Regions from separate parts of the Paenibacillus sp. FW507-14B1B genome, predicted to be linked through region 1. Evidence: riboswitches for the same ligand, from Rfam matches in the RefSeq annotation. Region 1 holds a riboswitch; each other region holds the start of a gene.

Region 1 (3,108 bases):
CTCTCTTGTCTCTGGCAGTGTATATTCTGCATAACCAGAAGCCGTACTGCAAGATATTTTGAACAAGCCGCAGTTCGGGCTACTTATACTCCTTGGTAAAAACCGCTCAGCATAGGCACAGTCAAAACGAAAGATTTCCATATACCGTATCGTTGTCTCTTGTAATGTAGGTTCCGTTAACGCTGGCAAAGGTTCGATTATTCTAGCCATGACGCGTGTCTCCTTTTCATCGGTTCGATTACAACTCTATTTGTAGATCATATGGATGAAGTTGGATGAATCATACGTTATGTCCCTTCTAAAGTAAATATCCATAACAGGTCTATATCTTCAAAAAATACACGAAAAGGTCAAATGAAAACGCGTACATCACACCCTGACATCGATTATCTATCTAATTGCACAGTATCTTGCGGCTTTACTTATTTTGAGAGATAAACAGAGAAATATAGAGCATCATGCAGTATAAATGAGATTTCATTTCACTTACCACCCTTTCTGGTTATAAAACAGCTCAAAACATGCTTCTCCCTCGATTTACATTCCAAATCGCCAGACGTATGATACGAAGCATGAATTGAACAATGAATTCACTTGAATCGCTGAATGCCCTTGTCATGCAAGGGATCGGGGGAACCAAATCAAGAGATGTGCAAGGTGGTGTGAGAGCCGCCTGAAGCATCTTTCAGGGGTGAATCCTGCTTCTAAATCCAATGAAATAATGGATTTCAGGTGCAGGTAGGGCGACTCTCACCGCCCGAATCCGTCAGCTAACCTCGTAAGCGTTAGAGCTTAAGCCATTTATGCCTTAATTCGCATAGATCCGCTTGCTTATAGGAGAGGATGATGAAGCTTGTGATCGGGTAATCTCGACCACAGAGGCCTCTAGCCCTCTGTGGTTTCTTTAGATGAACAAATGCTTTTATTCGCTGAGTCCTTGAATGGAAAAGGAACGGGGGAACCAAACGGGAGATATACATTTCTCTCTGGGGTGAATCTCATCGGCAGGATCACTGCCTATGGGTAGGGCGACTCTCACGCCCGAATCCGTCAGCTAACCTCGTAAGCGTTACTTAGAGAGAGGCAACGATTGTCGTGTGCAGGGCACGGTGTATTTCACTGTGCCATCCTAAAGCCACGGGAAGAGTGATCCTCCTTCCCTGTGGCTTTTTTGTTGTCTTCTCTTTCTAACCATTAGGAGGAGAAATCATGGAGGAATGGCAAGAAATGATATTAGTATCCGCACCAACCAAGGCTGGAGAGGAATTTATCCACCAGCTCATCTATCATAAAATCCCATTCGCAGCGATCGCGAATAACCGTGCAGAACGGGATCGTCTTGAGAGTATCGGGACGAAGAACATCGTCTTAATCGATACCACCGATGAACAAACCTGGATCATACCGGATTTTTCCGTGAGCAAAGTGTTTCTGTTCGAAAGCAGCCTGAATTTATGCTGCCGTTACTTGCGAATATGCCGCACATGGACATCAGATCCAATCTATGTCATCACCCATTCAAGCAATCCCAGATTAATTTATAAAGGACTTGGCGCAACCTTTGTGATTCATACCAATAACCATCATGTGTCCTTCTTAGTTTCATCACTCATCAGCTAACCTTGATCCATACTTCATTAAAAATGTTTTTGGAGGGATTTACATGCAGGATTTATACATGGTGCTCATTCTGGGAGGAACCTACACGCTATTCACCCTGTTTCTATCCTGGTGTGGACGCGTAGTCCATGAACCGGAGGCAGATAACGAATGATCATTATTATGTTATTGCTGATTTTTATCTTTTTATATTTGATTTACGCGCTGATTCACCCGGAACAATTCTAGGGGTGCTATCGAAGGAGGAAGCAATCAATCATGGGCATTATACAAATTGCCATCGTTATTCTAGTTCTGGTGCTGCTCGTTAAGCCACTCGGAACCTACGTATATCATGTATTTCGCGAAGAAGCCAGCAGGACGGATAAGTGGTTCTCATGGGTAGAGAAACCGATCTACCGATTAATCGGGCTTAAAGAACGTAAGGGCATGACTTGGAAAGTATATGCCCTTAGCTTTGTAATGACGAACATCGTACTCGTCGCCGTGGGTTATCTTATCCTACGATTGCAAAAGGCGCTTCCTTTCAATCCGAACGGGATTGAACATATGGAGCCAACACTGTCATTTAACACCATCATCAGCTTTATGACGAACACGAATCTACAGCACTATAGTGGTGAATCAGGACTGTCCTACTTCTCTCAGATGGCTGTCATCACGATGATGATGTTCACCTCCGCTGCAACGGGGCTATGTGTGGCGATCGCATTCATTCGGGCGATTACGAGTAAGGGAACGACCATTGGTAACTTCTTCGAGGATTTTGTTAAGGCACATACAAGAATATTTATCCCCTTAGCTTTTGCTGTGGCTCTGTTGCTCGTTGCTCTGCATGTTCCTCAAACCTTAAAACCTACGATTAACGTAACGACGCTTGAGGGTACCGAGCAGCAAATATCGGTGGGTCCCGTGGCGGCATTGGAGTCCATCAAACATCTGGGTACCAACGGCGGTGGATTTTTCGGTGTAAATTCTTCACATCCATTTGAGAATCCGAGTCCGCTGACAAATGTAATCGAAATCTTATCCATGTGGTGCATTGCGGCAGCTCTGCCGTACACGTTCGGCTTGTTCGCGAAGAACCGGAAGCAAGGTTGGGTTATTTTCTCCGTCATGATGGTTCTGTTCACCTTGTTTCTGTCGCTTGCCTATGTCTCGGAATCGAGCGGCAATCCTGCAATGAACCAGCTTGGAATCGATGCCTCACAAGGCAATATGGAAGGTAAAGAGGTCCGTTTTGGTGTTGCACAATCCGCTCTATTCACGACAGTCACCACAGCCGCCACCACCGGGTCCGTCAACAATATGCACGATACGCTGACCCCGCTCGGGAGCATTACACCGCTCTCGCTCATGATGCTGAATTCCGTGTTCGGTGGAAAAGGCGTAGGTCTGATGAACATGATGATGTACGCGATCTTGGCTGTATTCCTTGCGGGGCTCATGGTCGGACGTACACCCGAGTTTCTGGGGCGTAAGATTGAG
Region 2 (3,108 bases), on a different contig from region 1:
CCGAGCTATGGCAGCTTAAACGATATTAGTAGAGTTAATAGTAGATTCTTGTTTAAAGAAGCAGCTCACATGAGTGAAATATGGAGCAAAAAATAAAGACATGGTGGAGTCAGGGAGGTTATCCCAGCACCGCCATGTCTTTATTTTGGTCTATTGCCGCCTTCTTCAACAGTTTATGGGCGAGTGAAAGCCATCCGACCTCAAGGCTGACTTTCGACAGGCCTCGAAGCAGAAATCGTCTAAACCCTCGGTTGTTCTTGATTTGCCCAAATACACTTTCCGGTTCCATCATCCTTCAAACCGACAGTGCGTACCCTTTCTCACTTCTAAGTTTCTCACGAGCTTGTTGTTTGTACCGAAGGTATTCCATGCTTACCGTGATTTCACGATTCCCTTTAGCTTTGGTGCAAGCTTCTTTGAGTGGACAACCTTCACAGCTTTCTCCCCGGTAGTGTCGCTTTCGAATCTCATATCCGCTCTCTGTCGAGTACCTTGGCGATTTGACGAGAGGAATACAGTCGCTGGGTGTAGGCGTAAATGAGGATCTTGGTGAGTTAGCTATTTCGTCCTCCACCTGATAGGCATCCTGGAAGATTCGGTCATCTAAGCGATTGACCGCTTCATTGACTACACGAACAAGGTGATTGGACGGAATGTCGTCCTCTAAATCCATTGGCAGATAAAATTGATCAATGGTATATTGAATGTACAAATCCTTCTTACATGGTTGGTCGTACTTCCATTCTACTAGAGGGCGGTTTCCTTCTGTTATCTGTCTTTGAATGGTATGCACGAAGCAGCGGAGAGAACGAAACGATTCCGGACCAGCGGTAGCGGTCGCCTTTGCCCCCGAATTTCTTCCTTGCTAGAATAATTCCCGGAAATTTGGGGGCAACAGCGAGGGGAGGAACGTTTCGTACGCGGAGCATCTCACAACAACAAACGAGGCCATCACGCAAGATCCTAGATCTTTTGGGACAGCCCCTTTTTGATGTCTTAATTTGAAATAACATCTGGTATAGTCCAACCGTTTACGGATAGGTAAAAAATAGGGGAATGATAGTGAGAGAAGGAATAAGTAGAGGAAGAAATTACATTTTTGTCACTCATATCATTGACATATCTAGCCAAAATATATTACAGTATGATAGGGTTACAAAATATTAATGAATTTTGCCGAATTTCGTTTTTGAAAACGGGGGAACCGATCCGGGTGAATTATTCTTGCAATAGAGGGAATATAGGAGACCTTCAGCCGAACCCTTAGCTAACTCCGTAGGCACCGAAGGGAGAAAGTGTTTTGAAGAAAGTCATTATATCATTACTAGGGTCTGCACTTATTTTTTCTTCTGGCGCCTTCACAGCATACGCTGATATGCCAAAGCTTCAAAGTCAAGTAACACAGTTGGTTGGAACTCCGTATAAATGGGGTGGAACAACGGAAAGTGGATTTGACTGCTCAGGATTTATTCTGTACATAATGAATCAATATGATCTAGATTTGCCTCGTACATCCGCTGCACAAGCCAAAGCGGGGACTCATGTAGATCAAGAAGACCTTCGAATGGGAGATTTGGTATTCTTTAATACAAGTGGTCGTGGAGTTTCTCACGCAGGAATTTATGTCGGAAATGATCAATTTGCTCATGCATCAACAAGTAAGGGTGTAAGAATCAGTAAATTGTCTGAATCTTATTATAAGACTCGTTATGTAACTGCACGTCGAGTGATCAGTCAAGAGAATTATGTGCAGATGGTAGGAACTATTAATTAATAATGAATCAAAGCCCGCGATTAATATCGCGGGCTTTTTAAATATATGATCGTATTTCAAAGTGATGAACATGGAGGATTAATCGTTATGTCTTACTTATTTCGAAGAGAAATTAACAACTGGCATTCCTGGGGAGCTGTTTATCAGTCCATAGAAGATTTCAGGCTATTAATAGAAGAAATATTTGCAAGAGAACAACTGACTGGAGCAGAGCATATCTCTCATTTGAAGCCAGGAACTAATGCGGTGTTCAAAACAGGGGAATATGTCATTAAGATTTTTGCGCCATCAGAATCGGGTTTAGATACAGACTCAGATTACAGAGCTGAACAAACAGCAATGCAAAGAGCCATCCAGCAAGGGATTCATACGCCATCCATTGTTGCTGCGGGCACGTTAAAAGATAAGTATGCATTCAAATACCTCATTATGGATTATATTGAAGGGGAAAGTGCTGGCGATGTCTTCACTCAATTAACTCTCGAAAAAAAGAAACAGTTCATCAAAGAGCTGCAGCATAATTTATCGAAGTTAAATATTCGTCCTGATGAAGAGTTTAGTCGTGAATTCCTTATAGATAGAGCAGTACATAACGAGAGATGGCATATTGCAGCACCCGAAGTAAGCAAGCAAATTAAAGATTACCTAAGAGAGTATAAGATTCAAACTTATGTTCATGTGCATGGTGATCTAACAGGTGACAATGTACTGATCAACACGATTGGACAGCTCTATATTATTGATTTCGCTGATAGTACAATTGCACCGGTTGAATATGAGTTTCCTCCGATTATATTTGAATTATTGCAAAGTGATATCGAAGGTATTTTTGAGTTTATTAAGGGGCTGGGGATGAAGTATAATGAGTTTATTGATCGATTATTTGCAGGAACGCTGATGCATGATTTTGGTGCGAATTTTGTAAAAGCAATTTATGAGAAATATACAGGCAGAGAAATTACAGAACTGAATGATATTTTTGAAATCAAGAGATTGCTCCATAAGCATCTTCTGCCGAATTCCCTAATTACATAAGTTTAGTCTATCTGATTGAGGAGGGAAGTACAGCGTGTTTAAATTTTGGAAAGGTCGGGAGAAGAAAGAATCTGTTCTTGAAACTTCCGAGGCATCCACTCCTACTAGACAAGCAAGTACAGAAGAGAAGCTTGTCCTGTTACGAGGAAGGAACACCGAGCAGGATGTTGTTCCGGTTGTCGGTATGACGATTCTCGAACTTGCAGAACGGAATGAAGTTGATTGGAACTCTTTTTGTAAAAGAGGGACTTGTGCTCGCTGTCGTTGTCATATAAGTGAAGGAATGGAGTATATGTCCG
Region 3 (3,108 bases), on a different contig from region 1:
TCACCTTGGTAAGCTGTATGCTGACAGCATTAGCATTGCTAGGATTTTATTATGCTCCTTCTATTATATGGTTAATGGTGCTTGCATTGCCGCTTGGACTTGGAGCAGGATCTGTTGATGCAGCACTGAATAACTATGTCGCTGTTCATTACAAAGCGCATCACATGAGTTGGTTACATTGCTTCTGGGGCGTAGGGGCAACTTTAGGACCTATCATTATGGCAGGATTTATTCGTGAAGATAACTTATGGCGTAGTGGGTATTTAACGGTCGCACTAATTCAGTTGGCTTTGGTGGTACTACTGTTTATTACACTACCTTTATGGAAACGCATGGAGAAAGTTCAGGGTCAGAAAGCTGTTGATGAAATAGGGATTTCAGATCATCCACATGACGTTAACTCTTCTGAACGACCCTTGCGAATGAAAGGTGTTAAGCTAACTTTAATGACATTCCTCTTCTATTCCGGTGCAGAAGCAACAGTGGGGCTATGGGGGAGCAGTTTTCTTGTAAACATAAAGGATTTACCAGCAGGAGTGGCCGCGCAATGGATATCTATGTATTATGGTGGCATAACAGTGGGGCGTTTTATTACAGGATTTGTTACTTTAAAAGTGAGTAACCGTGTTCTAATTCGTAGTGGACTGCTAATTGCTCTGGCTGGAGGATTACTACTTATTTTGCCTGTTCCAACCTTATTTTCGCTTATTGGATTTATGTTGATTGGCTTAGGCTTCGCACCTATCTATCCTTGTATGCTACATGAAACTCCGGCTCGTTTTGGTAAGGTGCAGACACAGAAGCTTATGGGTTATCAGATGGCGGTTGCTTATACCGGAACAACAATTCTACCTTCCTTGCTTGGATGGATTGCAGCGCTGACAACGATCGCAATCTTGCCATCGTTTATAGCTATATATATCCTGTTTATGTTATTTGGTTCCGAACGTGTCAATCGGATTATGAACCGACGGTCTAGACAAGACATATCGAATGGATTTAGTCACAATTGAACAACTTATTTGGGGATAATAAAAAAAAGTTACAGGCTAAGTTGCACGCTCTTGTGTAACTTAGCCTTTGTCATTTTTCGACATTTGTATCAGCTCTGTTTCAATACTTTAAACATACCCGTTTAATGCCTGCTATATAGCGAAAAACACGCGGTTTATATGAGCTATTGGACAACACTCTGTTCCAGTCACAGACAAAAAAAGCCAATCTATTTAAAGTCGTTAATTCAGTCATATTTACATAGAAATCACCAAAATAATCGCATGTATGCGTTTGACATTTCAAAACGATGCCTTTATTATGGACTCACGCTTAGTTTTCAGATGAAATATCTGGAAAGCGGGGGAACCAGTTTTTTAGGGGCGAGTCACATGAATCCATGTGTAGGGTACCATCTTACCCGAGTCCGTCAGCTAACCTCGTCAGCAGTGGATGGGTCTTTTATACATAATGAATTTTCATAACAAAGGCCCTGTATTCATTTACGATAGGGGCCTTTGTCTTTAATTTGACCCCCTGCTGGCGGAGCTATGTCTTGATCCCCTGTTTGGAGGTCTTTTTCTGTTCCAAAAGACTGGTATGTGTACTTCCGCATAAGTATTGCACATCTTTGAGAATTAAAAATGCAGTGGGTTGGAAGGAGGAAGACGGATGAATCTACGGCATGGAGTTTTCTGATCCAAGCTATCGGTTCAGGACATCCTCAAAATTTAAATCCTAGTTAAATTATTGAAATACTAGGATTATTAGCTGTGCCATTTTTGAGAATTTTAAAGAAAAAGGGAAAGGTAGTGAAGTGTTTTGAAGAAAGTTGTTGTTCTTGTTATGTCTTTGGTATTAACGATATCCCTAGCGGCTTGTGGTGAGAAAGGGAGCACACTGGATGAAGCTGTTAAGAAAGGATACATCACCGTAGGGTTTGCGAATGAGAAACCTTATGCATACAAAGAAGCTGATGGGACGCTGACTGGCGAAGCTGTAGAAATTGCACGGGTTATTCTTGAGCGTCTAGGTGTGGAGGAAATGAGAGGAGAGTTAACTGAATTTGGATCTTTAGTTGCGGGTTTGCAGGCTGAACGCTTTGACCTAATAACCGCGGGGATGTTTGTTAATCCGAACCGTTGTTCCGCTGTTTTATTCGCAAATCCAGAGTATAGCATCGGAGAGGCGCTTGCAGTGAAGGAAGGGAACCCCCATCAACTCGCCAGTTATGAGGACGTCGCTAATAACGGGGATGCAAAAGTTGCCGTAATGACGGGTGCCGTTGAAATTGAATACTTAGAAAAATCGGGTATCCCGGCTGATCGTATTATCCAAGTACCAGATCAAGCTTCAGCTATAAGCGCACTGCAAGCGGATAGAGTGCAGGCCATTACCATGACCGGCCCTTCACTACAAGCGATGCTTGATTCAGCCAATGATAAAAAAATAGAGCGTGTCGCAGATTTTAAGCAGCCTAGTGTTGATGGTAAAAGTGTACGTGGTTATGGTGCGACAGCATTCCGACAAGCAGATACAGAATTTCAGGAGAAATATAATGCGGAGCTTCAAAAAATGAAAGAATCAGGCGAGTTGCTCGAAATATTGCAAAAGTTCGGATTTACAGAGGATGAGCTTCCAGGCGATATGACAGCAGCAATGCTCTGCGGAGAATAACATGCCGAATTCATGGATTGATTTTCTGCCTTCGTTGTTGAAAGGAGCGGAAATCACCGTGTTGGTTGCTTTTTTCTCATCCATTTTAGCAATCATCGTGTCATTTATAGCGGGTTTACTCCGGTTATCTAAGCTCTGGATATTACGCACACTTTCTGCTGTTTATGTAGAGGTCTTTCGCGGGACTTCGCTATTGGTTCAGTTATTTTGGTTATACTTTGCACTTCCGTTTATTGGTATTGAGCTCCCCAAAATGTTAGCAGCAATTCTAGCCATTGGACTTAATTTTGGGGCGTATGGCTCGGAAATTGTTCGAAGTGCAGTGCTTGCCGTTCCTAAAGGACAGACTGAAGCGGCCATTGCCCTGAATATGAAGCCTTGGCAAAGATTGTGGCATATCGTCTTGCCTCAAGCTACCCTCCAAATGCTTCCCTCGTT

The links. Region 1 has a riboswitch for cyclic di-AMP ahead of AC3WJJ_RS19805 (hypothetical protein). Riboswitches for the same ligand answer to the same signal wherever they lie in the genome.
Region 2: it holds a riboswitch for cyclic di-AMP, as region 1 does, so the genes downstream of both, AC3WJJ_RS08715 (C40 family peptidase) here and AC3WJJ_RS19805 (hypothetical protein) in region 1, are expected to answer to the same signal.
Region 3: it holds a riboswitch for cyclic di-AMP, as region 1 does, so the genes downstream of both, ehuB (ectoine/hydroxyectoine ABC transporter substrate-binding protein EhuB) here and AC3WJJ_RS19805 (hypothetical protein) in region 1, are expected to answer to the same signal.

The regions. Positions count from the first base shown of each region.
Region 1 covers NZ_JBYSWS010000004.1:233,588-236,695, reverse strand. Annotated here, with positions in the region: gene AC3WJJ_RS19810 (hypothetical protein) at 1-210, opposite strand, end outside; cyclic di-AMP (ydaO/yuaA leader) riboswitch at 591-800, shown strand; cyclic di-AMP (ydaO/yuaA leader) riboswitch at 918-1,084, shown strand; gene AC3WJJ_RS19805 (hypothetical protein) at 1,210-1,620, shown strand; gene AC3WJJ_RS19800 (potassium-transporting ATPase subunit F) at 1,771-1,848, shown strand; gene kdpA (potassium-transporting ATPase subunit KdpA) at 1,879-3,108, shown strand, end outside.
Region 2 covers NZ_JBYSWS010000002.1:135,598-138,705, reverse strand. Annotated here, with positions in the region: gene AC3WJJ_RS08725 (four-helix bundle copper-binding protein) at 1-19, shown strand, start outside; partial or broken gene AC3WJJ_RS08720 (transposase) at 119-481, opposite strand; cyclic di-AMP (ydaO/yuaA leader) riboswitch at 1,165-1,297, shown strand; gene AC3WJJ_RS08715 (C40 family peptidase) at 1,301-1,774, shown strand; gene AC3WJJ_RS08710 (phosphotransferase family protein) at 1,862-2,809, shown strand; gene AC3WJJ_RS08705 (2Fe-2S iron-sulfur cluster-binding protein) at 2,844-3,108, shown strand, end outside.
Region 3 covers NZ_JBYSWS010000001.1:163,704-166,811, forward strand. Annotated here, with positions in the region: gene AC3WJJ_RS00695 (MFS transporter) at 1-1,013, shown strand, start outside; cyclic di-AMP (ydaO/yuaA leader) riboswitch at 1,314-1,457, shown strand; gene ehuB (ectoine/hydroxyectoine ABC transporter substrate-binding protein EhuB) at 1,840-2,670, shown strand; gene ehuC (ectoine/hydroxyectoine ABC transporter permease subunit EhuC) at 2,672-3,108, shown strand, end outside.